4 regions of the Sporosarcina sp. NCCP-2331 genome follow, and region 1 is predicted to be linked to each of the others. Evidence: riboswitches for the same ligand, from Rfam matches in the RefSeq annotation. Region 1 holds a riboswitch; each other region holds the start of a gene.
What was found. Region 1 has a riboswitch for S-adenosylmethionine ahead of NCCP2331_RS07315 (methionine biosynthesis PLP-dependent protein). Riboswitches for the same ligand answer to the same signal wherever they lie in the genome.
Positions count from the first base shown of each region.

Region 1 (8,175 bases):
TGCGATGACCCGATGGCAGGGAGTCATCAGCAAAAGCGGGTTTTTTCCAATTGCGGATGCGACTGCACGGACAGCGGCAGGACGTCCGATCTGTTCTGCTATCTCTGAGTAGGTAACCGTTTTCGCATAGGGAATCGCACGCAGCGCTTTCCATACAGTCAGTTGAAATGGCGTGCCGATACAGTCAATCGGCGAATCAAATTGTTGTGCTTCGCCAGATAAATACTTCTTTATTTCAACAGCACTTGCAGCTAATCTGTCAGTATCTTCTCTCATTTCCACCACGCCTGTCTGTTTAAACAGCCATTCCTTCATTCGCTCTTCGCTGTCCTCTGCAAGTCCGATATAACAGACTCCCTTTTCATTTGCAGCCAGTGTCACACAGCCGTCTTCTACTTCAAAACGCGTCCAATAAACCATCCCGCTCACTGCCTTCCGTTCAACCAAATAATTTCAATCCCACAGCACCTATGATAATCAATGATAAAAAGAATAATCTTTTCACACTTGCGGATTCCTTGAATATCAAAATTCCGGCAAGCACAGCACCGGCTGCACCAAGCCCGGTCCACACCGCGTAGGCCGTACTCATCTGTATTTCACGCATCGCCAGCGAGAGAAATATAAAACCAAAACCAAAAACACCGACGATCAGCAGCAGCCGTTTCACTGTGCGTTTCTGTAAATAATAATTAATGCACATAACGCCAAAAATCTCACCGAGACTGGCGATTGCCAAGTAAAACCAAGCCATCGTCAGCTGCCTCCTTCCGCTTCATCCGTCGTCAATTTAATACCGACAACGCCGATCACAATGAGCCCGATGAATGACAGCGTAATCCAAGTGAAGCCTGCATGAAAGACGAGGATATCGACTAATAAAATAGCCGCAGCACCCGATCCTGTAAATACAGCATACACTGTCCCTGAAGGCAGTTTTTCACATGCCTTGATGATAAAATAAAAACTAAAAATAATCGCTGCACCGGTTCCTGTCCATTGCAGTGCAGTCTCGGAGTAGCGTAAGCCAACGACCCAGAAGATCTCTACTACCGCAGCCAGCGCTACATAGCTCCAAGCCAAAATAAACTTCCCCTTTCATTTGCTGTATATTATCTATCAGTATAGCAAAAGTTTGAGGTGAACGAGAAAACACTGCCGCTCTTACAAGTATGCTTGCATCTGCTGTTACCGCATGATAGAATGAATCTGTCAATAGTTTTGCTTATATTGTGAATATTCTTATCGAGAGAGACGGAGGGATAGGCCCAAAGAAGTCTCAGCAACCAGCCTTATGGCATGGTGCTAATTCCAAGGGTGATACCGCCTTGAAGATGAGAATACGAAAAACAAACTAGTAAGTTCGAGGGCCTATTCGAAATGAAGAGGGCTTTTTTTTATTTTTCTAAGGGGGATGAATATTCATGACAAACAACGGATTAGAGACAAGATTAGTCCAGCTGGGGAATAATAGTGACGAAAAAACCGGCGCGATTAATACGCCGATTTACTTATCGACAGCTTATCGCCATGAAGGCCTTGGATTGTCGACAGGATATGATTACTCACGGACCAAGAATCCCACACGGTCAATTTTGGAAGACGGAATCGCTAATCTGGAATCGGGCGACCAGGGATTCGCCTGCAGTTCGGGGATGGCGGCAATCCAGCTGATTCTTTCTTTATTCAAATCAGGAGATGAAATCCTGGCACCTGAAGATTTATATGGCGGTACGTACCGTTTATTCGAGCAGTACGAAAATATGTATCAAGTCAAATCCCGCTATCTGACATTTGAGGATGTTTCGGCTGTAGAAGCAGCCATCAATAAAAACACAAAAGCGATTTTCTTAGAAACGCCGACTAATCCGCTTATGATGAATATTGACATCAAAACCTACGCAGATATCGCAACTAAACATAACTTGCTGTTAATCGTAGACAATACTTTCCTGACACCCTATTTCCAAAGACCGATTGAGCACGGCGCAGATATCGTCATTCACAGTGCCACGAAATATATCGGCGGACATAATGATGTACTCGCAGGTCTTGTCGTGGCGAAAGGGGAAGCACTCTGCGAAGAGCTGTTTGAGAATCACAATTCAATCGGAGCAACCCTTTCCCCATTTGATTCCTGGCTTGTTGTACGCGGACTGAAGACTTTGCATTTACGCATGAAACAGCATGATGCAAATGCCAAAGAAATGGTTGCCTATCTGGAAAAGGAGCCTCTGGTCGTTGACGTACTCTATGCAGGGATAGGCGGAATGCTGTCCTTTCGCGTGCAAAACAGTGATTGGATCAGCCCGTTCTTAGAGAGTATGAAACTGGTATCATTCGCAGAAAGTCTTGGCGGTGTAGAAAGCTTCATTACGTATCCAACGACACAGACACATATGGCAATTCCTTTGGAAGAACGAAACCGGCGAGGAGTAGATGACCGCCTCTTACGCTTCTCAGTAGGTGTAGAAGATATCGATGACTTGATTGCCGATGTCAAACAAGCTCTTTACGCAGCGAAAGAAATAGTCGAAGGTATGAAAGTAAAATAATGCTGATTCCTCTTGTGTAACTGCATGGGAGGAATTTTTTTATATAAAAAAGACACCCCATGGATGCCTCCTGCTAATTTACTGTGCTTGTTGAATCTTCTTCTTTTCTGCTGAATAAACAACTGCGGCCGGGATCGCGATAAAAGCAAGCGCCGCAATACCCGCCAGCATGCCTGCCCATTCTTTGCTTCCAAAAGAAAATCCGGCTGCGGCACCGAGTCCAACACCTGCAAATATTGCCAATGTAACCAACTTATACATTCAAGATTCCGACCTTTCAAAATGAATTCCAGCTAATCTGCTGCGTTAAGCATACGATTATTGAGAACTATTTTCAAGTAGAAATGAGAATCTTTTTCATTCGAGTGGAAAGAGCATTTTTGTTGTATGGAATTTGTCAGTATATATGCCCGACAGCACAAAAAAACCGCCCGGCGTTAGCCTTGGACGGTCTGTACTTGTACATATTACTTTTCCAACAATTTCAGTGATTCACGGTTAAATGCTGGAATATCATCAGGCTGACGGCTCGTTACGAGTTGATTCTGACAGACAACTACTTCCTTATCCGCATATTTCGCACCCGCATACTCCATATCTACGCGGATTGATTTATAGCCGGTTGCATCTCGTCCTTCAAGTGCTTTCGCTGTAATCAGCAGCTGCGGTCCGTGACAGATTGCAAACACAGGTTTATCTGCATCCATGAATTCCTTGGCGAATTTTACGAAACGCTCATCAGCACGCAAGATGTCCGGCGAGAAGCCGCCCGGGATAAATAATGCGTCATAATCTGATGAACTTGCATCATCGATAGCTTTGTCAATTTTGACCTTTGTATTTTCCTTCATACCTGTTACTTCAGAGCCTGCTTCCGCCCCGATCACTTCTACCTCATGACCCGCGTCTTTGTAAGCTTTTGCCGGTTTCGTATATTCTGAGTCCTCAAACATATCTCCCAGTACAGTTACAATTTTAGCCATATTGCCTACCACTCCTTATTAGATGTTCTAGTACTGCTATTCCACCGTTCAAAACATCTAAACATCGGTCAGCTAAGCTCGAGTTCTCCATCGTTATCCAAACGCGCCGTAATATTGGTTCCGTCTTTTGTGAAAACATGTTTGCGTGTACCTACCTGCACTTCTGTTCCTGCATAGGCCTTGCCAATCTTAATCCTTCCTGACGCACTTGTGCGAATCACTGTTTTCACCGGGCTTTCCGATCCCGCTTCCTGCATTACTATTTCCAGTGGCGCGGAAATTTCGCCGCCCCGGCATACGCCTTTAATTGAAACCGTCTGTGCCGCAATCAAATTGCTGTTATAAACACCCTTGGAACTGATTTCAATATGCCCATTGCTGTACAGCGTGCTGTTAATAGCGTACGGAACACTCAGTCTGGTCTGAGGGGAACTTTCGGTATCATATAACTGGACAAGAATCTGCGCATTTTCAATTAACAGCTCAAAATCTATCATATTCTGCAGATTTTCATTCAGCGGATTAATGAAAACATCGGACAGTTGTTTTGCCACTTCTTTCCATTCCTCGTCAATTGACTCGCCTTGTTCACGGACTTTTTGGATAAATTGTTTGTTTAGTTCTTCAAACTGCGCATAGCGTTTCTCCATCAGCAAGTAAATCAGCCGTTTCAATTCAGACGGACTCAAATCGGCTTCCCCCTGGCCACGAATGACAAAGATCTGATCTATCGCATCTTTAATCTGCACCAGTAAATGCGTAACATCCTTCATCAGACTAACCAATTCACCGATTGCTGCCTCTTGTTTGCCGACGCTGATTGTCGAGGACATCACATTCCCCCGAACCGATACCGATTTCATTGCATGGATTGTCGCTTTTGTCACAGATCCTCCTATATAGACGCCGCCTGTTGCTCCGACAAACATAGAAGGCATCACGTTTCCGCCAATTCGGACATCTCCTTCAAAACGGATATTCCCGCTTTCCAGATCAACTTCCCCCGGATGATTAAATTCATTATTCACTTCAATTTTCACTAATTTCTCCCGCCACTCAAGTGCAGGCTTTCCAGAAATCAGCGTCACAAGTTCTTGTTCAACCTGCTTGACATTTTTCCCTAACCGCAGTGTGATATCACGAACAGGTTTCACTGGAATTTCCTTGCCCAATAAACTTCTGCCGGGCGTCCCGGGCACTGGCAATATATGAGTCGCAATCACTTGTCCTTCTTTGACATTCGTAATGGCATTCATTTCACGGAAGTCTACTTTTTCTTCACTGTCGGGATCGAATTCTTCGTAACGTATGTGCACTTCCAGATCGCCGTCTGTTCCTTCCGCCGGCAGTGCTCCTTTTGCCACAATCAGTTCATAAGGTTTATCTATTTCCGTCACTTTTTTAATAGCCGGAAACAGCAGTCCTTGCTGAACGCCCATCATCTTCAGTTCGTTTACGATATCCTGTGCTTTCAAATCATTAGTGAATTCAGTTGTTTCTTCCACTTGTATCGCAATACGCTGAGCCCAAGAAGTATCTGCCAATGAACGTTGAATCTTTTTGCCCGGTGTGAATGACAGCAAGGCAATCATATCTTTTTCCATCAGCTGTATCGTGAATTTTGGTGCGATGACTTCATCCTGGATTGTTAAAGTCACTTCGTCTCCCGGCTGAATCAACGCGGGCTCCGTCTGTAATTCGCCGTTTATGTAGAGTGGTGCATTTTTATTTGGAATAATGGACGGCAGCCGGTCACCAGCGAAACGAAATTGGATTTCACCTTCGTGAATTCTAACGCCGCTTGTTTCTGTTTGCGAAGCAGTTTGAACTGTGGAACCAGCTGACTGACTTTTCAAGGCAAAGACTGTTCCTGTATCTGCATCATCCAATAAATTCGCAAGTTCTTCAATTTTCGTAAGCACCGGTTTTACTTTGGATTTTTCTTCCGTTTGCGTTTTACTTGTCACAGTCACTTCAGCAGATACTTTACGCAAACCCATCAGACGTCTGCCTGGATTCGTCAGTATTTCTACATCGACCTGTTCCTTAGTCAAACCCAGCATAGCCAACGCTTGCTGGATCGCTTCTTCTACCGTGTTCGCCTGGACCGTCACTGCCTTTTTCAACACGCCCACCCCTGTCTATATTCCTGATACTTTTATAGTACCATATTGGATGGGCGGCTTTAAAAAAATATTCCAATTATGACAAGTGCTGCGATAATTAAACCGCCTACTGTTTGGACCATTTCTGTTGTTACCATAGGTTTCTTTTGGAAGACATCAATTAATTCGATGTCTTCGCGAAGCTGCTTCACCTCTTTGCGCAATTCTTCCACTTCAGAATTCAAAGCAGTGATTTCATGTGATTGTTTTACTGCCAGCTCATGTTTTTCCAAAGACGTATCATTTGTTTCCATAATAACTCCGCCCCTCACCGTTTCTTTTCTATACGTTTATGCGAGACGTTTGGTTTCATGCACAGGAAATATTCTCCATTGCATTATCAGGAAGCGGGGTGTATTATAGATTTACAAGCTGTATTGTTCGTATGTACATTAAGTTTTAACCTTTAAGCTGTAACAGGGAGTTTATTACGAAACGGGAATGGCATGCCGGGTTCCTTTTCAGCAATCCGGACATACAGGAACGTTTTCCGCAAACACCCACTTGGAGAAGTGGTGGTTTAAAACTTTCTATGACTAAACTACGGCAAAGACGGCTTCTATAAAGACAGAAAACACCTTCCATCCCGGAAGGTGTTTTTGTGTTCCGTTAACTGTGCAGCACTGCAGCAAGCTTAAGTATTTATCCGTTGAATGGGCTGTATCAGGTAATTGCTTGTACATTCTTCCCGCTCTCTTTTAACCTAAACTGAAGACTTCATTTTCTTATTCATTGAAAGCCTTTTCAAACTTCAGGTATACTATTCAATAATAAATAAAATGGAAGCAGATGAGGTGAAGTATTATGAAACTGTTTACATGGACAGCGCCACTCGGAGAAGCAGGCAATCTGCCGGAAGAATCCCGCGCGCTTTTATTAAATAACGACGAGGAAGTATTAGTGCTGCAGGAAGCAGAGGCGACTGACTTAGACGATGCTACTGAATATGAGATCCTGGATCAGAGCGGTGACTTGCCTTCCGGCCGTTTTGCAGTTCTGAATAATATACCGGTTTCTGAAGACGGACGGGAGATTTTTGAACAGCGTTTTAATAACCGGGCACGTTTAATCGAAGCGGAACCAGGATTCGTAGCGATTCGTGTGCTGCGTCCAGTTGAGTCGGATACGTATGTAATCTTGACAATGTGGGAAGACGAAGAATCATTTACCAACTGGCAAACTTCGCAAGCCTACGGAAAAGCGCATGCAAAACGCGGCGCAGGAGAAGGTGTCGATCAGCGCCCGAATATCTTTCCAAGAGCTTCTTTTGTGACAACTTATAAAAAGTAATGCATAAATAATGGATTTCCGCAGAAACTACTCTTGAAAACCAATATGATGTAAGGAGTGGGTTTCTTGGGTATTTTAGACGGCAATCCAAAAGATGAACCAATGCATTATGGGGAAGTGACGGCTGTTTGGTCTTTCATAGGTGCTAACAACGGGTTGGTCAGCGGCTATGAAGCCTTTATCAACCATGCCGAAGATGCAGATTTAATCAACTTGCTGGAAGAGGCAGTCAAGATGATGAAAGCAGAGAATAAGGAATTCGGAAAATTACTGAAAGCGAATGGCGTTACGCCTCCTCCCGCTCTGCCCGAAAGACCGAAAGCAAATCCGGAAGAAATTCCTGCCGGCGCACGCTTCATGGATCCCGAAATCAGTGCAGCGGTTTCCATCAATGTCGGGCAAGGTCTCGTTTCTTGCAGTATGGCGATGGGACAGTGCATCCGGGAAGACATTGCGGTCATGTTCGCGAAATGCCATATGGAAAAGACGGCATTCGGAGCAAAATTGCTGGAGTTGAACAAATCAAAAGGCTGGATTATCCCTCCTCCGCTTCATTTAACATGAGCTGATTGAGGCTCCGTTATGCATTCTTGCATAGCGGAGTTTTTTTTATGGTGCAATGCAGCATTTTTTACCACTCATAAGACTTCATTATTTGCACAATCTACAGGTGTAGATGTCATAGCATCTAACAACCAAAAAGGAAGTGCATACAATGAGTAAACAAAACGATCGTCAGCGTCAAGACCAGAACAACCAGCGTCAGCAGCAGAACAACAAACAGCGTCAAAACGACCAGGCAGAGAATATGGAGTTTGGAGAAGAATTCAACTTTGACCAAAAGCGTCAAAATCAAAACAATGACAATAATAACCAGAACAACGAACGCCGTAATAATCGTAAATAATAGGACAAAAACACAAAAATCGTTTTAAAATGTACCCTGTAAGATAGACATGTTAAAAATGTCTATCCTATAGGGTATTTTTATGTTTTTTTAAAAAACACAGAAGTCTAACAAAGTTACACTTTATTGAATCGTTCCTGTGCTTTGAAGCTTCACTTCAACATTCACATTAAACTTCAAATCGGGATATGCCTGTCGCCATGTTTCTGCTAAATGATCGTGGCTAAGACGTGTTGCCCGATAATGCAGGCCAAATCCGAAGGGATCTACTTGAT
Region 1 is NZ_BRCD01000009.1:99,234-107,408, reverse strand. It holds gene NCCP2331_RS07330 (methylated-DNA--[protein]-cysteine S-methyltransferase) at 1-447, opposite strand, end outside; gene NCCP2331_RS07325 (DMT family transporter) at 440-754, opposite strand; gene NCCP2331_RS07320 (DMT family transporter) at 757-1,083, opposite strand; SAM riboswitch class I at 1,240-1,341, shown strand; gene NCCP2331_RS07315 (methionine biosynthesis PLP-dependent protein) at 1,425-2,555, shown strand; gene NCCP2331_RS07310 (hypothetical protein) at 2,634-2,816, opposite strand; gene NCCP2331_RS07305 (type 1 glutamine amidotransferase domain-containing protein) at 3,023-3,538, opposite strand; gene NCCP2331_RS07300 (flagellar assembly protein A) at 3,607-5,664, opposite strand; gene NCCP2331_RS07295 (hypothetical protein) at 5,724-5,957, opposite strand; RNA gene ssrS (6S RNA) at 6,070-6,266, shown strand; gene NCCP2331_RS07285 (antibiotic biosynthesis monooxygenase family protein) at 6,508-6,993, shown strand; gene NCCP2331_RS07280 (DUF3231 family protein) at 7,060-7,557, shown strand; gene NCCP2331_RS07275 (hypothetical protein) at 7,709-7,900, shown strand; gene NCCP2331_RS07270 (Ger(x)C family spore germination protein) at 8,024-8,175, opposite strand, start outside.

Region 2 (8,175 bases), on a different contig from region 1:
TCCGATTCAATACGTTGACGCTTACATCTTCATAAATGGATTCTAATTGCCAGTTGAAATCCTCAGTTTCAAACCAGGTCTTGCCTGTATATTTTGGTCCGGTATAAAAAATTGACAATACACCGACCAGGGCAATGACGACTAAAGCCGGCCATAATGCGAACTTCAGCTGCTTTCTCATCAAATGACATCTCCTTTTACAATTCTTCCAAAGTAATCCACAGCCAGACTCAAGCGTTCCCATCCGTTTACAACTAATTCGGCCGCAAACGACGCACAATATAGGAGACTGACGACAGCAAAGGCAATAGCGATCAGTGACCAGACAATACCACTTTTATTTCTCGATTTTGTAGCCAACGCCCCACACCACCTTCACGTACCTTGGATTTTTCGGATCTGCTTCAATTTTCTCTCGTATTTTACGGATATGCACCGCCACGATATTCTCCGCATTGTATGCTTCTTCATTCCACACGCGTTCATAAATTTCATTGATAGAAAACACCCGGCCCGGATGCTTCATCAGCAGTTCTGTGATCTTATACTCAATCGGAGTGAGCCGAACCGGTGTCCCATTCACCGTCAGCTCCTTCGCCTCTTCATTGAGGACGAGTCCGTCAATTTCAATCATTTTCTGTCCTTCATATGTCCCGAGCTGCACATAGCGCCGAAGCTGCGATTTCACACGCGCCATCAGCTCGAGCGGATGAAACGGCTTCGTCACATAGTCGTCCGCTCCGACTGACAGTCCGTGGATTTTATCCGAATCCTCGACTTTTGCACTCAGCATGATAATCGGGATATTCTGCACTTCCCGAATTTTGAAAGTTGCCGTAATGCCATCCATATTCGGCATCATAATATCAAGAATGAGCAAATGTACTTCATTGGAAGCCAATAACTCAAGCGCTTCCCGACCGTCCTCCGCTTTCAGCACATCATAGCCTTCATTTTTCAAATAAATCTCAATTCCTTCACGGATTTCCTTATCGTCATCCGCAACCAGTACTGTAAATTCCGCCATTCCCTTCACCCCGTCTCACTTATGATTTTATTCTATCATCCAACTCTGAATAAAGATTCATGATAAGTATGAAGAAATTCTTAAGGTTTCATTGCGGCGTGATCATAGAAACTGCACAGTCGCTCATAAACCCGGGTTGAATGATCATAGCGCTGCTGCTCGTGATCATACGGCATTCACAGGTGATCATTCATCCTTCGCGAGTGATCATAACTGAATTCAGCTGCTCATAGCCACCGCATAATCCGCAGATAACGAGCCACACTTCTATAATGGAGGTGAATACAGTGCCGAATAAAGACAAACCGAAAAAGGATAATCGCAAAATGAGGGAAGAGTACGGCTACGGTTACGATCTCAGCCCCGATGATCTGGATGTGATCGGACAAAATGATGAAGCAAAGAAAAATAATGCAAATTCACAAAAAGACAAGAAGCGTGTGCAGACAGGCGACGACTACACTGTCAATCCATAATTTCTAAAGCCCGCGGATGCGGGTCTTTTACATAGCAGGAGATGGTGTTTTAGATGTGGAATTAATGAAGGAAACAAATAGGGAAGGTGACTTTCATTGGAAGCATGGCAACCTATACGATGATGAAATGTGAAATATATAGCCAACTTCTCATGAAACTCTCATTTTACTCACAGCGTCCTGTAAATCAGCTCCTTTAATATGTAGTTATGCAACAACCACTACTTATCCCAAAGGAGAGATTCATTATGAAAAAACAAATCATTTCTACACTAGGTGCGCTAATGCTGACAACAGGTGCGCTTCACGGAATTAACGCAGAGGCAAGCCCGAACAATACATCTAGCCACAAGGCTGCTGTTTCACATTACCAGGGCGGCTACAACAATCAAGCAGCGAAGATGGATGTTACGAAACTTCCTGAATATGCAACGATCGATTCAAATGTAAACGCATCTGCATTCAACTTTAGAGTAGTAGAAGATCAAAAAGTTATCCGTAAAATGCTGCTGAACGACGCACAGGGGCGCACGCAGTATAAAACGATATTCAATAAAACAACTAAGCAATTAAAAATCATCAACACACGCGGCGGCATGGTGTACAACCAAGTTATTAAAGAAAAGCCGGCTGCTCAGGCAAAACCGGTCAAACCAGCTGTGAAACCAAGCCAGCCGTCAACAGACTTGAGCAGCTACACTGCACGCGTCGTTTCCGATAACTACAATACACGCGTGACTGTATATACAGATGCACAAAACCGCGCGCAGTATAAAACGATTCTTGTGAAACGCACAGGCGCAGTGAAAACGATTCGTTTATAAAAGAACGTAAAAGAGCAGCCTGGACAATTTGTCCGGCTGCTCTTTTTCTATACTTGTTCCTGTCATACTGCCGCTTCCTCTAACAAGAATGTCCCCGCTGAAATCCCGTCACAGCTCCTGATAATCCCGCTGATATTTCCCTCCGTCTTTTACTTCCGCATGATACAGAGCTTTCAGAGCAAAACTCTTCTCCAATTCATGCTCTTTCATGATCGACTTTAACTGTCGGTTGAGCTCCGGGCTTTCTTTGACGAGCTGCAGCATTTTAGGCTGTGAGTATTGCATGAAAATCCTCTCCTTCTCAAGTTAGTTTCTCTAGTATAGCACGCAGACGCTCAGAATAATTACGTGAACAATGAAAATAGACCGTTCCTTTAGAAACGACCAGTCCAACTCATGTGCACTGCATAAGTTTTTGCTATATTTTCTTAAAGGAGTCTTTCAAATGAATGTCAAAGCACTGACCATCAGCGATATTATTGCAGCCCTCTTTACAGCCTGCCTCTGTCTGTTCCACTTCATAAATTCCTTTTGCTATCTAGCCATTATGATGTTTGCACCCTGTCATTTTTGGGTAAAATTACGTGTATATGCGCAATTATTCACTCTAACTGTGCCAGGCTATTTTTTCGCCCGGCATCTTTTAATAATACGTTCAGATCAGGAGGCTTTATGAAAAAGATATCCATTACATTTTATATTACGCTCGTCGCTGTGGCCTTAGCTGTAGGATATGGCGTCATAGCGCCAAAACAATTTGAAGGGGTCACTACGTCAGCCAAGAACTTTATTGCTGATTCATTCGGGTGGTATTATCTTCTGATTGTCTCCATGCTGTTTTTCATTTCGATCTTTTTGATTTTCAGCCCTATTGGGAGAATTCGTTTAGGTAAAGACCATGACCGTCCTCAGTTCTCTATGATTTCTTGGCTGGCTATGCTCTTTTCGGCGGGCATGGGCATCGGGCTGGTATTTTACGGAGCAGCAGAGCCTTTGTCGCACTATGCAGTAGACCCCGCCACTGCTGCCCCTGAAACAAAAGCCGCTTATAAAGAAGCAATGCGGGAAACATTTTTCCACTGGGGCTTCCATGCCTGGGCAGTCTACGGTATGACAGCTCTTACACTTGCCTATTTCCAGTTTAGAAAAGGGCAAACAGGTTTGATATCCGTTACACTGCGCCCGATTTTTGGGGACCGGGTAGACGGGCGCCTTGGTATAGTCATTGACGGTTTCGCCATATTTGCCACAGTATTCGGTGTCGCCACTTCGCTCGGCTTTGGTGCCGTGCAAATTAATGCGGGGCTTCATTATTTATTCGGCATTCCTGTCGGTTTCGTATCGCAGCTGGCCATCATCGCAATCGTAACGGTGCTGTTCTTGATTTCAGCATGGAGCGGTCTTGGCAAAGGCATCAAGATTTTGTCCAATACCAATATGGTCCTGGCTCTTGCACTGCTGCTCTTCATCATTGCGCTTGGTCCGACGCTGCTGATTTTCAATATGTTTACCGATTCAATTGGCGGTTATTTGGAAAACCTGATCCGGATGAGCTTCCGGACGGCGCCGCTTACTCCCGAGAACCGAGTATGGCTGAATGATTGGACACTCTTCTATTGGGCCTGGTGGATGGCTTGGTCGCCTTTCGTGGGTATGTTTATTGCACGTGTCTCAAAAGGACGGACAATACGTGAATTCATGATCGGTGTGCTTGTCGTGCCTACTGTGCTGAGTGCTGTTTGGTTTGCGGCTTTTGGTACTACAGCTATCGAAACGCAAAGAGCGGGAATCATTGATCTGGCATCCACTGCTACAGAACTGACGATTTTTGAGATGTTCAGCGGGCTGCCTTGGTCGTCATTCATTTCTGGTATTGCCATTCTGCTGATCATTTCATTTTTCATCACATCTGCAGATTCTGCAACATTTGTACTCGGCATGCAGTCTTCCTACGGATCACTGACACCCCCAAACAACTTAAAAATCATTTGGGGTGTTATTCAATCATCTATTGCGGTTATTTTACTATTCGTAGGCGGTCTGGATGCTTTGCAGAACGTCATCATTATTGCCGCCCTGCCTTTTTCCATCATCTTGATTATGATGGTCGTCTCCTTATTCAAATCACTGAAAGAGGAACGAAAGAAGATAAAGCGGCCGTAAAAAAGAGGAAACCATTTCGCAGTTGAAATGGTTTCCTCTTTATGTTTACTTATTAAACGGTTTGCTTAACCGCTTTTTCGATTGCCTGCTTCAAGTCTGTAATGATATCATCAGCATTTTCCAGTCCTACAGACAGACGAATCAACTCTTCACTGACGCCCGAGTTCTTCAAATCTTCCGTGGAAAGTTGCTGGTGTGTAGTGGATGCCGGGTGAATGATCAGAGATTTCGCATCGCCGACGTTTGCAACATGCGACCAGATATTCACATTATCAATCACTTCACGCCCTGCATCACGGCCGCCTTTGATGCCGAATACGATAATCGAGCCGTATCCATTTTTCAAATACTTCTGCGCCAAATCATGCGTTGGGTGATCTTCCAGCCCTGTATATGTCACCCACTCTACCCCCGGATGCTCTTTCAGGAAATCCGCTACTTTCTGTGCATTTTCATTATGACGGGGAACGCGCAAATGAAGCGTCTCAAGTCCCTGCAATAAGTTGAATGCACTGTCAGGTGCCAGACATGGCCCGAAATCTCGCAGCAATTGAACGCGCAGCTTTGTTGCAAATGCGGCGCCTGCCGTGTCAATTCCGTAACGTAATCCGTGATAAGAGTTGTCAGGCTCTGTAAATCCAGGGAATCTGCCCTGCGTCCAATCAAATTTCCCAGCGTCAACCGCAACTCCGCCGATTGTTGTTCCGTGTCCGCCAATCCACTTCGTTGCAGAGTGGATCACGACATCTGCTCCATATTCAATCGGATTCAATCCGTATGGAGACGGAAATGTATTATCGACCAGCAACGGAAGTCCGTTATCGTGTGCCACTTTCGCCACTGCTTCGATGTCCAAAACCTGCAGGCTCGGATTTCCGATTGTTTCTGCGAACAACGCTTTTGTTTTATCCGTAATAGCCGCTTCAAAATTTTTCGGATCGGATGCATCCACAAATTTCACCGTAATACCGTAACGCGGCAATGTCACAGCAAACAGATTGTACGTTCCGCCGTACAGATTGCTGGCCGCCACAATTTCATCGCCGGCGCTTGCGATATTCATAATAGAGAATGCAATAGCCGCCATTCCGGAAGACAACGCGACTGCTGCCGATCCCCCTTCTAGCTCTGCGATACGCTCTTCAAACACGGCAACTGTCGGATTTGTGATGCGTGTATAAATATTGCCCGCTTCCTGCAGGGCAAATAAATTCTGTGCATGTTCCGTGTCTCTGAATACATAAGAAGTCGTACGATGAATCGGCAAAGCACGTGAACCTGTTACGGGATCGGGCTGCTGTCCTCCGTGCAATAATACTGTTTCCGGCTTAAAATTCGTCATTACTATTTCCCCTTCCAAAATGGAATTTATTATATTGAAAGATGCACGTCCGAATACACAAAAAACCTCTTCCTATAAATAAGAAGAGGGCTCTGCTTTCGCTCATTCCCTCTTATCTTCCAGACTGATCGTCTGCAGGAAGTAGCACCTTTGCTTACAAAGCCGGTTGCCGGGCATCACAGGGCCTAATCCCTCCGCCACTCTTGATAAGAGTCCGTCTATTCGTTTTCCATCTTGAAAAATAGTATAAAGCTAAACTCAGCCTATTGCAAGGGTTATTAATAGAATCTTTCGAAATGACTTTTATTTATAAAAGATATCCAGCCAGATTTTTACGGCTGATCCCATTATTAACACGGCAAGTATCCCTTGCAGCACTTTCACATTGATTTTCCGGCTTGCTTTTACACCCAAAGGAGCTGCCAGGATACTCGCCGCAATCATTACAAGTGCAGGCATATACGGCACTTGCCCTGTAAACAGCTTACCTGAAGCAGATCCGATTGACGACAGAAGTGTAATGGCGAGCGAAGTTGCTATCGTCACACGCGTAGGGATTTTTAATATAACCAGCATGATCGGCACCAGAATGAACGCGCCTCCAGCCCCTACAATCCCCGCAGCTAACCCGACGAGTAACGCTGCGATGGAGGCAACCCATTTATTGAAAGTAATCTCTTCAATCAACTGATCTTCCAATCCTTTTTTCGGAATGAACATCATAATTGCCGCCATGACAGCCAGTACGCCGTAGACAATATTGACTGCGTTTTCAGATAGAAAGCTTGAACCGGCACCGCCGATAACACTTCCGACCAATACACTAATCCCCATGTAAAAAACAAGCGGCTTCAATATCAGATTGCGTTTTCGGTATGCCAATACGCCAGAAAGTGATGAAAAGAATACCTCCACTGCTGTAATCCCTGATACGTCATGCGGCGAAAAGGCAGTGAAACCAAGCATAGCAGGAATAAATAACAGCATGGGGTACTTGACGATCGCGCCGCCAATACCCATCATGCCGGAAAGAAATGAGCCGACAACCCCAATGAGGAAGATGGTAATGATGAATGGTACGCTCATGATGTCCTCCCTTCTTCCTTGTCTCTGTGCTTAGTTTACCCTTTTTGAATCCAGAATTTAAAGACATTCGCCTCTTGCTGCTTTTCTTTCAGATCATGGCCGCCGGAAGCCGCCCAGGCCGTCAAGTCGGCAACGGAGCCTTTGTCCGTCGTATGAATTTCCAGGATGTCCCCTGTCTGCAGTTCTTTCATTACTTTTCTTGCCCGAACGATCGGCATCGGACAAGCCAATCCTTTTGCATCTAAGAATGTGGTTGTACTCATATTTATCTTCTCCCCTACTAAAGTTTTTTGTCATTCATCATCTCACTGCACAGCGGTTTGGACCAATCTCCATTTCACGCTGCATTTCTTCGTCAGGCTGGATTTTACCCATATTGGTCTGACGGATTTCCTGATAGGCATTTGGCTGCGGCGGCAGATTTCCTGTTACTAGCTCTCTAAATTCATCCTCATTGTCGATCTTCAGTCCGTGATTTTGCTTATATAATGCGCCTAACTTCTCCGAGACACTGCCGTTTTCATTCAACTCTTCAATCATCATGAAGTGAGCCGGAAGCACCGTCAGATCCTCTGATAGTTGAGGATAGCGGTTGTACAGCGATTCACGCAGATCGCCGACCCAGTCCTCCGCAAGTCCGGCTAAATCCGGACGGCCGATGGAATCGATGAACAGAATATCACCTGTCAGCAAATAGCTGTCATCCACGATGAATGACGTGGAGCCGATCGTGTGGCCCGGTGAATAAAGCGGCTGGATCTCAATCTTTGTACTGCCGACTGTAATCGAAACCCCTTCTTCCAATGAAGCAAAATCAAACGTCACTTCTTCGGCGTCTTTCGAGGGCAGCCAGTACGTTGCACCTGTCGATTCCGCAAGCTTTCGGCCGCCGGAAATATGGTCGGCGTGTAGATGTGTATCCAATACGTGTATGATTTTCGCATCTACGCCGTCCGCGAAATCCGTAAATACACCGGTCATGCGAACTGCATCCACAACCGCCGCTTCTCCACCAGAAACAATCATATAGGAGAGACATCCTTTGCCGAGACGGACGAATTGATACAGCTCGCCGCCTGATTTCAGGTCACCAATTTTCACGGGCTCCAGATACTCGCTCCAGGCTTTCATTCCGCCCTGTAAGTAAGCAGCTGAACAGCCTTCCTCCTCGAGAATTTCCGCCACCATAATGGATGACCCTTCCTTTGCACAAACAACCATGATTTCCTGATCTTTCGGCAGCTGATCAACAATGGC
Region 2 is NZ_BRCD01000003.1:63,143-71,317, reverse strand. It holds gene NCCP2331_RS02695 (sensor histidine kinase) at 1-181, opposite strand, end outside; gene NCCP2331_RS02690 (hypothetical protein) at 181-360, opposite strand; gene NCCP2331_RS02685 (response regulator transcription factor) at 338-1,027, opposite strand; gene NCCP2331_RS02680 (hypothetical protein) at 1,315-1,503, shown strand; gene NCCP2331_RS02675 (lipocalin/fatty acid-binding family protein) at 1,752-2,327, shown strand; gene NCCP2331_RS02670 (hypothetical protein) at 2,436-2,612, opposite strand; gene NCCP2331_RS02665 (hypothetical protein) at 2,773-3,003, shown strand; gene NCCP2331_RS02660 (glycine betaine uptake BCCT transporter) at 3,000-4,490, shown strand; gene NCCP2331_RS02655 (O-acetylhomoserine aminocarboxypropyltransferase/cysteine synthase family protein) at 4,543-5,832, opposite strand; SAM riboswitch class I at 5,942-6,045, opposite strand; gene NCCP2331_RS02650 (sulfite exporter TauE/SafE family protein) at 6,136-6,918, opposite strand; gene NCCP2331_RS02645 (sulfurtransferase TusA family protein) at 6,954-7,181, opposite strand; gene NCCP2331_RS02640 (MBL fold metallo-hydrolase) at 7,219-8,175, opposite strand, start outside.
Region 2: linked by a shared signal. The riboswitch ahead of NCCP2331_RS02655 (O-acetylhomoserine aminocarboxypropyltransferase/cysteine synthase family protein) and the one ahead of NCCP2331_RS07315 (methionine biosynthesis PLP-dependent protein) in region 1 are both predicted to bind S-adenosylmethionine.

Region 3 (8,175 bases), on a different contig from region 1:
TGCTTGTTCCAGCTTCAGAATCCTCTTGTTTAATTTTTTCTATCCCTTCTTTATAGCTCGCTTCATAGCCTGCTGCATATCCCTTTTTATATCCTTCATTCCCTGTATCTGTTGCGGAATTTTTAGTATTCCTACTATAACCGTCATCATAACCCCGTGCCTTACCTTTTGATTTCCCTTCATCGACATCCGCTTGTGTATAGGTTGGTTTAGGTTTAGGTTGAGGTTGAGAGGTGTTTACATTTCTTGTGGTTTTATTTGCTGAATTGGTACTGGATCCTCCACCATTATGGTAATGATATTCACCTGTCTTCAATCCCCACTTTGCACAGTTTGTTCTGCACGTATGCCCCCCGTTGCTGTCCGTTCTACCTGGATGAGCTGAAGTTTTCTCAGTGAAAATAAGCGAGGAAATCAAAATAATACTTAATGTAATTACTAATTTTTTCATAACTTTACTCCTTAATAAAATATATTAATAATGAAATACTTCGAATACTTTTAACACCAACAGTAAAAATATCTATAAATAAATTATTTTTCTGTTTAATAGTCATGTTATTCAATTCGCATACTATTTAACTAACAACTAAAACTCAGCAAGATTACGAAAAATAATCACTCTATATTTACTAAATAATCAAATTTTCAACTCCATTTCAAAATATAATCATAGTACCGTCATTATACCAATATATTCTATTTTTATATACCTAAATACACAAATAAACCTTTTATATTTAAAATTCTTATTGTAAAAGTCAAATATTTCTCACTTGGCCTAGGAAGAGATTAGTAAAGGACTTAATAATTAGATCAACATTGGACGCAAAGTAAATAATGCTATCAGATACCGATAATTGATTTGCAATACTACATCCAACAGAGAGCTGCTATTTAGCCAAAATTTTACCCAATAAAAAAACTCCCCAACCTTTGGAGAGTCATGTCATTATAAATAGTAAGAGAACAGTAATTGTCCGTAGATTTAAAGTCGCCTACCATAAATTGTTAACGCGTACGTACCGACATTTTAACGACTACTTAAGAATTGATTACACTAAAAGAATAATTTAATCATTATTGCGCTCTTTAACATGAAAACACCTGCAATACAGATAATATAAAAGCCGGCACTCAATCCTTACAAAAAACCATCTTCAGGTTCGCCCACTTCAAACCCTACTGCTTTTGTAGCTTCCAATTTGAATTTCTCCATCCAATCACTCCACTCGTCATCGCCCATCCGCGCATAAAATGATAATCCGCTCGGTTCCACAGAAGCCCATATAAATATATTGTCCTCTTCTCGCCCGAACCAATAGGGAATTCCATCTTTAAAACCTAGCCAGCCGGGCATGCTTTTGTATACACCAGTCACATTACCCCACAATTCCTCAGGCAATGAGTACCAAATATTTAAATTGCAATTTTGCGGCTGCACTTCACTCATCTATTTTCCTCCCTCTTTATTAAAACCATGATTTAACGGATCTAATCATTCTTCATACACTTTTGTCCATCAGTATTTCTGACGAGCTGCTAATAGTATTCAGATCGCAGCCAAAAGGTTGCCTGCTCCTCGTGTATCGTGCAGGAAAACCATTCAACATTGTTTTTGAAGAAAATCAGGTCCTCAGGCAGTTGCGGAGCTACCCAGTCATAGAGTGAATTCGCCGACTTGATCAGAAGTTTCAATGTATCCGGAGTTGACTCGATTACATATACCGTGGCTGCCGGACCTTTCGTGATGGTCTGTGCAAACGTCTTTGTTTTATAACTGCTCTTTATGTATGGTGCAAAATAATCGAGAAGCGACCAGTCGTATGTCAGCTCATTTCGGGTAATGAAATAAAATTCATCTGAATGCACGCAAAGTACCTTCATCAAATTTTCATATACCACGCCGGTCGGATTCCCGTCAATTTCCCAGTAATCCATACTGCACTCTCCTTTATTATAGAATAAGCACTCATTCAGGCAGTATCTTAATTTTCAGTCCAAATACATTTCCAATTCAACTTGTACTACAGGCGAAGTAAACCCTTCCGGCACTAAGTCTGCCTCTTCCGTAAAACTGATGTCAACACCCGCAAGCTTGTAGGACGGCATTGTTTCAATCTGCTCCGGCCCATCAATGATCCTGCCCGCAAAATGATAAAAGACTATATAATGATGCGTACCGTCTCCGCTCCTGCCAAACGCTGAAACTTCCCCTTCTTTGTGCGGATCAATTCCGAGAAAACGAAAGAAATCGCGGATTTCTGCAGGGAATTGCTCACATGCCTGAACATAATGCAGACAATCTTCACAGCTGCAGTCCTGTGTAAGAAGAGGGTGGCCTGCATAGAATTCCCTAGTTCGTTCTCTATCCGTTTCTATAGTCCAAGCACCGAATTCCAATCGTTTCATGTAATCGCCCTGTTTCATAACATCCCTCCCGGTCATTTCGTCGCTGTCAGCATCTCAATATATCACGTAAACATGTCCGCGATGTTATGTGAGTTACTGCCCTCTCCATCATCTGGTTCTGCATGCATAATTTCTTCTCATCGTTCAGGTACACCTGTTGAATGTGGTACCTTATCTATCCGGCAGGTGCTGAGACTTCATCGGGCCACCCCCTCTGTCTCTCTCAATAAGAAAAGAACGTCTGCTCAATTGCGAATAAATATAAGGCAAGATAGTTTTCATGTCAACCAACGGGATTATCTGTTTTAGCCTTACTGATCTAACCCAAAGTAATGCAAATGTCCTTTAAAAAGTGATCACTACTAAATGAATCTATCAATTATTCAGCTAATAATAACAAAAATACAAAATAATCGACATGATTTGTCATTTTATTATCAGGAATTAGTTTTAGTAACAATTAAGGGGCAAAAAATACTATAATAGAATTAGTTAAATTGGTTACATATACTCACATTAATGAAAGGAGTTTTAATATTGTCCAAAAATAAAATGAAACAACCGCCTCTAGAACTAACTGCAAAAAAGAACAAGGAAGAATATAATCAGTTATCTTGGTTCATGAAAACTTGGAGTTGGCTCTTGATTTTATTCTCGCTTCTAGCCTTTTTCATTCCTCATGCAATCCTTTTAACAGGTCCAATAATCGGCTGGAAATTGCGAAAGGCCATTAAGCAGAATAACAAGCTCTTTATCAAGTATGAGGAAATCGCCAAAATAGTTGACGATAGAATTCTCAAGCTTGACGCCTTAGATGCTGACATAGAGATTACCGAACAAAAAATTACAAGTCATAAAGAAGAATTAGCTGCTATTCAGGAAGATATTATTAATAACAAAGAGATATTCGGAAAACTAAAGACAGAATTCAAAAATGATGTCCGAGAAGAAATGAAAGAACAGATTAGCGAGGCAACAAACGAAGCAGCGAAAATAAGAGAAACTGCTACCAACGATGCTGCGAATGTCCTGATAGATGTTCAAAAGTACATTGAAGAACGAGATCAACTGCTAATCGACAATGAAAAAGCAGAAAAGCAGTTAAAAACTAATACGAATAAAATTCTAAAAGCTAAAGCTGAAATATTAGGAATCAAAACACTTACTGAAAATTTTCCTAATGCCTTAAATTACTCTAAGTTAGAAAAAGAAGTACGGAATGTTAGTCAATTTTTCGATGAGGAGAGCATGCTTCGAAACCTTATTGAACTCGATTGTCATTACAAAAACTCTAAAGAGTTACGTAAAGAAATGAATAGGAATAAGCGTGAGTTGAAAAAGGTTTTAGATACATATGTGGATCGCTACACTACGAAAGCGAATAAAACTATATATCAACTAATGGTTATTGGTTTGCAAGCAGAACTACAGAACATCTTATATACTCTTACGTATTCGAAACTTGAAGAGGCTCAAGAAAATGTGCGTGATCTAGTTAGGAGATATCTGGCAATTTGTGCGGATGGAAATAATTCCATTCTCCCCACAATTACTCGTTTCTTATCGGAAATCGAGCCTATATTCTTAGAGGCCATTGAAATCGAACATCATTACTATGCCAAACGTGAGCTTGAAAAAGAAGAGCAGCAAGCAATACGAGAACAGATGAGACAAGATGCTGCAGAGAAGAAGGCTTTGAAAGAACAGCAGAAGAAGCTTGAACAAGAAGAAGAAAAATTCATGGTAGAAATGCAACGAAACATGGAGCTTCTTTTATCCGAAACAGATACAGACAAGATATCCGTATTGGAAGCGCGAGTTCGTGAATTGGAAGAGCAGCAGAATGAGCTTGAATTGAAGAAAGAGGAAATCACCCGACTTGCGAACGGTAAAGCAGGTTATGTCTATGTTATTTCCAATCTTGGCTCCTTCGGTGATCAAATGTTTAAAGTTGGGATGACAAGACGACTAAATCCTCAAGAACGAGTAGATGAACTAGGAAGCGCTTCTGTCCCATTCAAATTTGATGTCCATGCTATGGTGTTCAGTAACGATGCAGTAGGACTGGAAAATCAGCTGCATCAAACACTTCATCAGCAGAGGGTTAATAAAGTAAACTTGCGCAAAGAGTTCTTCAACACTACGATTGAAAAATTACAAGAAATTGTAGAAGAGATTGATCCAACAGTTGAATTCAAGACGACATTACTTGCCCAAGAATATTTTAAAAGTAAAGAATTGAAAGAAGAAAAGTTGTCGAATGTCGGATAATCAAAAAACATGTGTATTCGTTACGAAGGATGGACTTCAGAAAAAATATTTTGCACCACATATTCTTCTCGCGTAAACGAACTCTACAGTATGGTATCATTATCTTAAAAGTAATTTTCAGGAGGCCTGTATGAAAAAAGTAATTAAAGTGGTCGCTGCCATCATTGAAAACGACGAGAAGGAAATCCTCTGTGCGCTGCGTTCACCCGCCATGTCGATCCCGAATCGCTGGGAATTTCCGGGTGGTAAAGTGGAAAAGGATGAAGATCTCTATACTGCTTTGAAGAGAGAAATTACCGAGGAAATGAATTGTACGATTGAAATCACAGAGGGTATCTTCAACGACAATACACATGAATACGATACATTCATGATTAATTTGATCTCCATCAAATGCCGTATTGCCGAAGGAACGCCAACAGTCAGTGAACATTCAAAAGTAATCTGGCTGAAGCGCGAGAATTTGGAATCGCTCCAATGGGCCCCTGCCGATATCCCTGCGGTTCAGCAGCTGATCGAAGAAAAAGGTGTAGTCTTCTCACATTGAGAAAACTACACCTTTTTTGTAAATTCCGTATAAAGATTCGCCGGCAATTTATTCTGCAATTTCAATTGAACAGTAATCGGTTTCTCTCCCGAAGCCTCGATAGTATCTCCCTTGCCGATATAAATAAAAGGCTCATTCTTGCCATCAATTTGCCGATACTTCCTCACAAACAAATGCAAATGAATGCCGTTTCGCTGGTTGAAAATGATATTCTGTCCTCTTTCTGAATGCTGGGAGGTACTATTTGGCGTCTGCCACTGGAAATACTGCTCATCCATGAACTTATCATGATAATTGATACTTTCTTTAATATCTTCTTCTTTATGAAGATCGATAAACAAGAAATAATCATTTCCACTCGCAAGCAGCCCTGAGCCCCTGAACGAGCTGTGAATTTTTCGGTAGTTCGACATAAGAGCGGCATCGATCATTTGGTATTGTTCGTACAGTTTAAAATGTGGCACACCGTAATTTGTCGTACCGAATTCCTTCTCATAGCGATGAATTCCATAATGGATTACATCCTCAATGAACCTCCGAAACTCCCTTTTCATCAATATCTGATTATAAAGTGGAGATTTCATCAGCCTTTCACCCTGCTGGAAAACAAGCTTCGGCTTCTTTAACTGCACACTGTCATAATAATCCTGGTCCAGCGTTTCAAACGCATGCCGTACGCTATCCTCATCGACATCTTCAACCAGCTTGAGAATTTGCTGCTTGGCCATATCTAAATCGATCTCTTCATAATCCAATAAGTAGCGCAAGATCACGAATTCATACACTCTTTTTAACGGCAGCTTGCTCGACAGCTCTTTTAGAATCCCTTCAAATGCTTCATCAAATAAAAGACTCTTTAGCCCTTCGTTCTTTTCCACTTTCGCCACAAACTGCAAATACGTTTTTTCTTTCCAAATAAATTTGACCGGATCGGGCGCGCCATCAAATTTTAAGTAATCCATTAAATAAAGCGGCGTTCGCCCTTGGTTTAGTTTTTTAAATTCGTGATATTCCTCTTTTAGGTACTTCTGCGAGTTGAAATTTTCTTGATCAATCTGAGACAATATGCGATCTCTTGAAATTCTGTCCATTTGAATATGTGTGCAGCCTGGAATATTGGCAAAGTTGGTGGCAATGGCGACTTTCAGACTTTCCTTATCGTAATAGCGGCTACCATTCAAGGCCATCGCAATCAGAAACGTCTTATTATGATTGCCAATGAAATCAAGAACTGTGAGAAACGTCTTCCCTTCATGCTTCCGCAACCCCCTTCCCAATTGCTGAATAAATACAATCGGGGAATTGGTTGGCCGCAGCATCAATACCAAGTTGACAGAAGGAATATCCACACCTTCATTGAAAATATCAACTGTGAAAATAAACTCTAATTCGTCTTGATCGTCTTCCAGTCTCATCATAAAGTGTTCACGCCGCTCAGGAGAGTGGTCTCCGTAAAGGAATACACTTGGAAAACCTCTCTTATTAAACTCATCGGCCATATAGCGGGCATGCTCAATACTGACACAAAATCCAAGACCTTTTCGTTTCCCTCCATCATGCCCATAAAAAAGGAACTTCTCTACAATAAAATCAACGCGTTCATTCACCTTCAGCTTTTTCGTCACTTCTTGAATGTCGTCGATATCGATAGCGCTCAAATCGATACTCTCAATATCCGTGATGCCGAAATAGTGAAAAGGAATAACCAATTCGTCCTCCAGCGCTTCATGAAGACGGACTTCGAGGGCGACATTATTATCGAATAATTCAAAAATGCTATTGCCATCCGTCCGCTCTGGCGTTGCAGTCATACCAAGAGTGAATGCGGGCGTGAAATATTCAAGAACGTCCTGGTAGGTTGGACTTGTTGCATGATGGGCCTCATCAATGATCAGATAGTCGAATTCGTCTTGATCAAACTCATGAAAACACTTGGAGATCGTTTGAATTGTAGCAAAAACATAGTCAACATCTTTTTGCTTATGATTCCCTGTCAGCAAACCAAACCTTAGATTCTCATTCGGTAGCAGCAGTTCGAATGTCTCCTTCGCTTTACGCAAAATATCCTCCCGATGCACAATAAACAGCAGTTTCTTTGGCTTTAATTTTTTCACATCGAACGCCGACATATACGTTTTACCCGTTCCGGTCGCTGCAATGACGAGTGCCTTCTTCTCTCCTAAGCTTCGAAGTCGCTTCAGATTCTCCGTCGCTCTTTTTTGCATTTGATTCTGTATAATATATTGACCATTTTCATAAATTTTCATTCGGGATACATTAGTTCCCTTGAAATTCCCCAAAAACTCTTCATATCTAGCGATAAAGTCTTCATCAGCAATCACGCTCAAATCCCAAAGGCGATTGAACTCACTTAGAACATCCTGAATGAACTGGCCTTCTTCTTTGGCGATGATTTCTACATTCCATTCAATATTGCTTTTAAGAGCACTTTGCGTAATATTCGATGACCCGATAATCACCTTATACCAATCTTTATATTCGAAAATATACGCTTTCGTATGAAAACCGACTTCACGGTCCGTTACAAATACTTTTAAATCAACATTCGGAAATTGTCGAAGCTTGTCCAGCGCCTTCGCTTCGGTAAAATTCAAATAAGTCGATGTAATGATCTTTCCGGCGGCTCCTCGTCTCTCCGCTTCCTTGATAGGATCCAACAATAGCTGGAGTCCACTAAAATTTATAAACGCCACACTAAAATAAAATCGCTCACAATCTTCAAGTGAAGAAACTAGTTCATTCAATAAATTCTCGATTCCCGAATTGACAATCAGGCGTTTCTCCATAGCTTCCATTCTACTACCTCAGTCCGCTTATTTTTTCAGTTAAGTGGATCTTACTATACTCTTTCAGAATAGTAAACAGATGGTAGAATTGACTGTAGTCGCGGTGCAATTCAACGTATTAATCTTTAACGCTCTTCA
Region 3 is NZ_BRCD01000011.1:82,158-90,332, reverse strand. It holds gene NCCP2331_RS08515 (YHYH domain-containing protein) at 1-451, opposite strand, end outside; gene NCCP2331_RS08510 (hypothetical protein) at 1,145-1,453, opposite strand; gene NCCP2331_RS08505 (hypothetical protein) at 1,543-1,941, opposite strand; gene NCCP2331_RS08500 (hypothetical protein) at 1,996-2,430, opposite strand; SAM riboswitch class I at 2,547-2,645, opposite strand; gene NCCP2331_RS08495 (GIY-YIG nuclease family protein) at 2,950-4,683, shown strand; gene NCCP2331_RS08490 ((deoxy)nucleoside triphosphate pyrophosphohydrolase) at 4,814-5,230, shown strand; gene NCCP2331_RS08485 (DEAD/DEAH box helicase) at 5,236-8,046, opposite strand.
Region 3: linked by a shared signal. The riboswitch ahead of NCCP2331_RS08500 (hypothetical protein) and the one ahead of NCCP2331_RS07315 (methionine biosynthesis PLP-dependent protein) in region 1 are both predicted to bind S-adenosylmethionine.

Region 4 (8,175 bases), on a different contig from region 1:
GACTGCGCAGATTCACTTCACGTCCGCCTGAAATCCGAATTTCTTTCGTCGGATTAATATAGCGGAACAGGCTGAGCACTTTCAGACAATAGCGCGGGTCCAATTCAGATGTGCCTTCAAGCGGCGTCCCGTCCACCGCATGCAGAAAGTTCACCGGAATAGAATCTGCATCTAGAACCCGCAGGCTGTGCGCCATCGAAATGACATCTTCTTTCGTCTCACGCATCCCGACAATGACGCCGGAACAAGGGGATATACCTGCTTCTTTCGCATGGCCTACTGTGTTTACACGGTCATCATACGTATGCGATGTCGTAATGCTTTCATGATGCTCGGCAGACGTGTTTAAGTTGTGGTTATAACGATCCACGCCTGCCTCTTTCAAACGTACTGCCTGCTCCGGCTTCAAGATGCCGAGACATGCACAGACCGTCATTCCTTCATGCTTTTCTTTGATTTTCTTCACCGAATCAATCACGATTTCAAGCTCACTGTCACGGGGTCCGCGTCCACTCGCCACGATGCAGTAGGTACCCGCTTTATTAGCAGCAGCGCGCTCTGCCCCTTCCAGAATTTCTTCCGATTTCATCATGGCATACTTTTCAACAGGCGCTTTTGATATGATCGACTGCGCACAATAGCCGCAGTTTTCGGGACAAAGCCCTGACTTTGTATTAATAATCATATTGAGCTTCACTTTGTTTCCATAGTAATGAGAGCGAATGGAATACGTTGCGTGAAGAAGCATCAATAAATCCTTGTCGGGACTATTTAGAATGGACAGCGCTTCCTCGTCCGTCAGTACATGCCCCTCCAAGACTCTATCAGCCAGCAGTTGATAATTCGTCATAATGTCCGCCTCACTTTCAAGTGTTTTGAAATTCTAAATGCAAAGACTCCTGCAAGCACAGCCAGTATAATATCTTTCGGCAGCGGCGGAACCATCCAAATCCACGCAATCTTATAGGTGAATACTTCCGGTGCCGCAGCCCACATTTTATAGGCAGCGTACATCAGGTTTGTTCCGATTAGGTAGTTAATTGCCGTCCCGATGAGTGCTGCTGTAATAAAAGCCGGCAGCGTGTTTTTCCGCTCTACGATCTTTCCCGCAACATAGGCAACGAGAATAAATGAAACGATAAAGCCGAAAGTCGGGCTTAAAATCTGACCGAACCCTCCTGAGAATCTGGCAAATACCGGTGCTCCCGCAAGACCGACCAGCATATACACAGTCATCGACAGCGCCCCTAGACGGCTGCCAAGCAATAATCCAGACAAGACCGCAAAGAACGTCTGAAGTGTGATGGGTACATTCATGACTACCAGGAATGGCAGAATGGATGTAATATTGGCTCCTATCATCATAAGTGCCGCGAACATTCCGCTGTATACAACTGCCAGCGCCCCCAGCTGATTTTTCGTACGTCCTTCTGTAATTGTTGTCATCCTTACACCCCTTAACTTTTTGGTTACTATAAAAATAGTAATAGTTAACTCATTTTATGTCAACCGGATTTTTATTTAGGTTAACAATAAAAAAGACCAGCAGCGAATTGCTGTCGGTCTTGACTTTTATCTTATTTTAGCTGTTCAAACGAATTAACCACAATTTACTTCTTCTTATCAATCTTCTCTTCTTTTTCTTTCCGGAACAAAAAGAAAGCGAGAATGCCGCTTATGGCTGCTGCTCCGAATGTAATCCATACGCGTGTGTCCCATGCCACTTCAGAATAATTATTATCAAGCATGATCCAAGCAATTGTGGCAACAATGGCCGCTATTGGAACGGAATATTTAAAAAACTGCATAATACCTCACCTTTTCCTTTTATTCATTTAATTTTATCATAGTGTTACTCTTTTCTCTATGCGGCCGGGCGCCGCCAACTTCACCAAACGTTCACTTGACGAATGCCGACAAAGCCGCTATGATTATGATTAGAATTATCGAAATAATTTAATAAGAAACATATCTTATCCAGAGAAGCTGAGGGACTGGCCCTATGACGCTTCAGCAACCAGCCCTATCGGCAAGGTGCTACTTCCAGCGTTATGCTCCACAGCATGCGGAAAGATGAGAGGGAACTAATCATTTTGATTACAAAGCCTTCTTTAATTGAAGGCTTTTTTTTATTAGACAAAGCAAAGGGGAGATTTGACGATGTCATTACTGGAGAAACTTCAAACAAATGTCCTGACAGCTGACGGGGCAATGGGTACTATCCTGTATTCCTACGGGATTGATTACTGTTATGAAGAATTAAATATAGAAAAACCGGAAATTGTACAGAAAATTCATCAGGATTATATAGAAGCGGGCGCAGATATTATTCAGACGAATACGTACAGTGCGAACGCTGTGAAACTGGCTCGTTATGGTTTAGAAAGTCGCGTTACGGAGTTCAATAAGGCAGCAATTCAAATTGCCAAACGTGCGGCTGCGCCGGGTGGACAATTTGTTCTCGGGACAATCGGCGGTTTGCGCGGTATCCGAAAGAGTGATGCCAGCTTAGATGAAATCAATCAAGTCGTTCTTCAACAGGCAAACGCGCTGCTTTCCGGAGATCCGGACGGTCTGCTGCTGGAAACGTACTATGATTTTGAAGAATTGTCGTCAGTTATTTCCACACTGCGGGGAATTACAGATGTACCGTTGATTGCCCAAGTGTCCATGCATGACCCCGGCGTCCTGCAAAACGGGATGTCGTTAAATGAAGCATTGCATCAGCTCGAGTCACTCGGTGCAAGCGTCGTCGGCGTTAACTGCCGTTTAGGCCCTTACCATACGATTCAGGCATTTGAAAATGTGACACTTCCTGAGAAGGCATTTTTATCTGCTTATCCGAATGCGAGCCTGCTCGACGTAGAAGATGGCCGCATCGTATATGAATCAGAAGCGGAATACTTCGGACGCGCTGCTGTTTTGCTTCGCGATCAGGGTGTGCGCTTAATTGGCGGATGCTGTGGTACGACGCCAAAACATATTAAAGCCGCTAAAACTCGATTAGCCGGTTTAGAGCCGATCAAAAAGAAAGTGGTAGCACCGGCAAAACCGATCATGATTCAGGAAGCAGGCCCTGTGAAACATCAGCCGCTCCATGAAAAGGCGAAGACAGAGCGCACCGTTATCGTAGAGCTGGACACGCCGCGCCACTTAGAAACAGAAGAGTACATTAAAGGAGCAAACTTGCTCTATGATGCAGGAGTAGATGCCGTGACAATGGCAGACAACTCACTTGCTTCACCGCGAATCAGCAATATGGCAATGGCTTCGATCATCAAGATGCAGCATAATGTACGCCCGCTGGTACACTTGACGTGCCGCGACCATAACTTGATTGGCCTGCAGTCTCATTTAATGGGGCTCAACGCTTTGGGCATCCATGATATTCTGGCCGTGACAGGCGATCCGACAAAAGTTGGGGACTTCCCCGGCGCCACAAGCGTCTATGATGTATCGAGCATGGAACTGCTGCAGCTGATCAAACAGCTGAATGAAGGGATTTCATTCTCCGGCAAGCCATTGCGCAAGAAAGCGAACTTCTCTGTTTCCGCTGCGTTTAACCCAAATGTCCGCGTACTCGACCGGGCGGTTCAGCGTTTAGAAAAGAAGATTGAAATGGGCGCGGATTACTTCATTACACAGCCTGTTTATACGAAGGAAAAAATTATCGATGTCTATGAGGCTACAAAACATTTAGATACACCTATTTTCATCGGGATTATGCCCTTGACAAATATACGCAATGCCGAGTTTTTACACCACGAAGTACCGGGGATCAAGCTGTCTGATGAAGTACTTGAACGTATGCGCGACTGCGGTGATGACCGTCAGAAAGCAACAGAAACCGGGATTCAGATTGCTAAAGAACTGCTTGACACGGCAGCGCAGTATTTCAATGGAATCTATTTGATCACACCGTTCCTACGTTATGATATGACACTTGAACTGAACCAATATATTAAACAGCTGGATGAGCAGAAGGAGAGGGAATTAACACATGCAGAGACATCCCATTGAAGAACAACTAGACAAACGAATATTGATTATTGATGGCGCGATGGGGACCATGCTGCAGGCGGAGGATCTCTCTACAGAAGATTTTGGCGGAGAAGAATACGACGGATGTAATGAATACTTAAACGTTTTACGGCCGGATATCTTAGAGAAAATTCATGACGAATACTTGGAAGCAGGTGCTGATATTATTTGCACCAACACTTTCGGCGGCACTCCCCTTGTACTGAATGAGTTCTCTCTCGGTCACCGCGCATATGAGATCAATTCAAAAGCAGTCGAATTAGCGAAGAAAAGCGCAGCTAAATACTCAACGCCTGAATGGCCTCGTTTCGTTGCGGGCGCAATCGGTCCTACTACGAAGACACTTTCCGTTACCGGAGGCATTACATTTGATGAGCTCTCGAATGATTTCTATGTACAGGCGCAGGCACTTGTTGAGGCAGGATGCGATTTGATCCTAATGGAGACGAGTCAGGATATGCTGAACGTCAAAGCCGGCACCATCGGGATTAAAAAAGCGTTTGAAGAACTGGGACGCGAAGTGCCGATTATGATTTCGGGAACGATAGAGCCAATGGGCACAACACTTGCGGGGCAGAGCATTGAAGCATTCTACATTTCGATCGAACACGTTCAGCCTTTGTCTGTCGGCTTGAACTGTGCGACGGGTCCTGAGTTTATGACGGATCATCTGCGTTCATTATCAGACTTGGCGACAAGCTACGTCACGTGCTATCCGAACGCCGGATTGCCTGATGAAGAAGGACATTACCACGAATCACCAGAGTCGCTTTCAAAGAAACTGGAAGGTTTCGCAGACAAAGGCTGGCTGAATATGGTCGGCGGATGCTGCGGTACGACACCTGAACATATCCGCGCAATCCGTGACGCAGTCAAAGACAAAGCACCGCGTAAGATGCCGGAAGAAGCGCACGGTCATGCAGTATCAGGCATCGAGCCGCTGCTTTATGATGACACGCTGCGTCCTTTGCTGATCGGTGAGCGGACGAATGTCATCGGTTCCCGTAAATTTAAGCAGCTGATTGTGGATGAAAAGTTTGAAGAAGCCTCTGAAATCGCCCGTGCACAAGTAAAACGCGGTGCGCATGTACTGGATATCTGTCTTGCCAATCCTGATCGTGACGAGCTGTACGATATGACTTGTTTCATGAAAGAAGTAGTTAAAAAAGTAAAGGTTCCACTGGTGATTGATTCGACAGATGAGAACGTCATTGCGGAAGCTTTGAAGTACTCTCAGGGTAAAGCGATCATCAACTCGATAAACCTGGAAGACGGGGAAGAACGGTTTGACGCAGTGTTACCCCTTGTGAAAAAGTACGGTGCCGCAGTAGTTGTCGGTACGATTGATGAGATTGGAATGGCTGTGACAAGAGAGCGAAAGCTGGAAATTGCTGAGCGTTCTTATGAATTGCTTGTGAATAAATGGCAGATCCCGCCTGAAGATATTATTTTTGACCCGCTCGTTTTCCCTGTCGGAACAGGCGATGCACAGTACATCGGTTCAGCGGTCGAGACGATTGAAGGGATTCGTTTAATCAAGGAGAAGCTGCCCCGGACTCTTACTACTTTAGGAGTCAGTAATGTTTCATTCGGATTGCCGCCGGTCGGACGGGAAGTTCTGAATGCAGTGTATTTATATCACTGTACGCAAGCGGGTCTTGATTACGCAATTGTCAATACAGAAAAACTCGAACGTTTCGCCTCTATTCCTGAAGCGGAAATTAAACTTGCAAATGATTTACTATTTACGACGACCGATGAAACGCTGGCCGATTTTGCCGACTTCTACCGGGATAAGAAGAAAGAGAAAACGGAAGATGATATTCCAAAAACTGTTCCCGAACGCCTTGCTTACTATGTAGTAGAAGGAACAAAAGAAGGCTTGATTCCTGACTTGGAGACTGCATTGAAAACCTATGACTCTCCTCTTGATATCATTAACGGACCTTTGATGACAGGAATGTCTGAAGTCGGGCGTTTATTCAATGATAATCAGCTGATCGTTGCAGAAGTTCTGCAAAGCGCGGAAGTGATGAAAGCGTCTGTTTCCTATCTGGAACAGTTCATGGAAAAGAAAGAGGACGACAGCGGAAAAGGAAAAATCATTCTTGCTACTGTTAAAGGTGACGTGCACGATATCGGGAAAAACCTGGTTGAGATCATTTTAGGCAACAATGGCTTTAAAGTCATCGATATTGGAATCAAAGTCACGCCTGCTACACTGATCGATGTGATACGTAAGGAAAAACCCGATATCATCGGCCTTTCCGGATTGCTCGTAAAATCTGCACAGCAAATGGTCTTAACAGCTCAAGATTTCAAGGCTGCCGGAATCGATACACCTGTTATGGTCGGCGGTGCGGCACTGACAAGACGTTTTACTGAAACAAAGATTGCACCTGAATATGATGGACCTGTTATTTTTGCGAAAGACGCGATGCAGGGTCTGGATTTGGCTAACCGTCTGCAGAGCGACGGGAAAGATGCTCTCTTGGACGAACTTCAGGAAAGTCTTGAAAAACGTGAAATCAATGATGCGAAGAAAGCGAGCCGTACAGCAGATGCAGCCGTTGCTGTAGCGGTGCGTCCTGTTAAAACCGTCCGCACAGATGCTCCTGTGTTCGTACCGACGGATCTGCGCAGACGTGTAGTAAAAGATTACTCAGTGGCACACTTGCACCCATACGTGAATATGCGCACACTGATCGGCCATCATCTCGGCCTGCGCGGCAATGTCGATAAAATGCTGGAAAATAAGGAAGAGCGCGCAGTACAGCTGCATGAAATGGTGACTGACTTCTTGAAGTCCGATAAAATGAGAGCTTCCGGGATCTACCAGTTCTTCCCTGCCCAGGCAGACGGAGACGATGTCATCATCTATGATCCTGAAGATTCCAAAACAGAAATCGAGCGGTTCACATTCCCCCGCCAAGATAAAGAACCCTTCCTGTGCTTAGCCGACTATTTGAAAACAGTCGACAGCGGCGAAATGGATTATGTAGCATTCATGCAAGTTACGGCCGGTAAAGGCGTACGTGATTATGCGAACCAGCTGAAAGAACAAGGCAAGTTCTTGGAGAGCCACGCATTCCAAGCAACCGCTCTGGAACTGGCAGAAGGATTTGCTGAAAGAATTCACCAGGAAATCCGTGACCAATGGGGTTTCCCGGATCCGACAGACTTCACAATGCGTGAACGTTTTGCTGCCAAGTACCAGGGACAGCGATTCTCATTCGGTTATCCTGCCTGTCCTAATCTGGAAGATCAAGCGAAATTATTCGGCCTGATCAAGCCTGAAGATCATGGTGTTATCCTGACTGAAGAATTTATGATGGAACCTGAAGCATCTGTTTCCGCAATCGTCTTTGCACATCCGGACGCAAGATATTTCAATGTGGAATAATAGTAGAACGGACAAAAACCGCCGTCTCCATTAGGGGAGACAGCGGTTTTTACTATTTCGGGAAATGATTAGCGGCCACATCTTCTGCGGCGTCCGTGTCCATGTCCGTGTCCGCATCCGCATCCGTGCCCATGTCCGCATCCACCGCCCATCCCTCCAGGGCCTTGTGAAGCAGGACCCATTCCAGGCATTAATGTATTACCCATGACGTCTTGAGTCGACTCTGTATAGTAATGTTGAGGCACACCTACTACATGGTGGCGATTGACGTTGACGATCGGATGGATAACAGGAAATTCCTGCTGAGTAAAGCAGTCATTATAGCGGTATTGCGTTGGACAGACAATCGGCTGCATAGGGAAACCAGGTTGTTGTCCAGGCATTCCTTGCATTCCTTGCATCCCCTGCATTCCAGGCATTCCTTGATTCATCATCATTTCACCTCCTATACCCTATTACATGCGGGTCTTCAGAATTATTACGGGCTAGCGACATGGTTAAGTGAAAAATAACCTGCTTTTTTCTCGGGTCTGCCCCGAAATCAGTTCTTGACAACTTGCCATGTATGTGTTAAAAAATCATGCTGCAGTTTAAACCCGCTTCGGCGCTGGGAGGATCAGCCCGACAGGTGAGACGACTTGCGGGAGCTTGCGACCAAGTCGGCTCACCGCGGGCCCTCCAGAACGCTTCCGCCTGGAACGCAGGGGAACGGTCTCCTACTCACTTACCAT
Region 4 is NZ_BRCD01000020.1:53,015-61,189, forward strand. It holds gene bioB (biotin synthase BioB) at 1-850, opposite strand, end outside; gene NCCP2331_RS12400 (biotin transporter BioY) at 847-1,446, opposite strand; gene NCCP2331_RS12405 (hypothetical protein) at 1,611-1,808, opposite strand; SAM riboswitch class I at 1,971-2,080, shown strand; gene NCCP2331_RS12410 (bifunctional homocysteine S-methyltransferase/methylenetetrahydrofolate reductase) at 2,161-4,020, shown strand; gene metH (methionine synthase) at 4,001-7,444, shown strand; gene NCCP2331_RS12420 (hypothetical protein) at 7,513-7,878, opposite strand.
Region 4: linked by a shared signal. The riboswitch ahead of NCCP2331_RS12410 (bifunctional homocysteine S-methyltransferase/methylenetetrahydrofolate reductase) and the one ahead of NCCP2331_RS07315 (methionine biosynthesis PLP-dependent protein) in region 1 are both predicted to bind S-adenosylmethionine.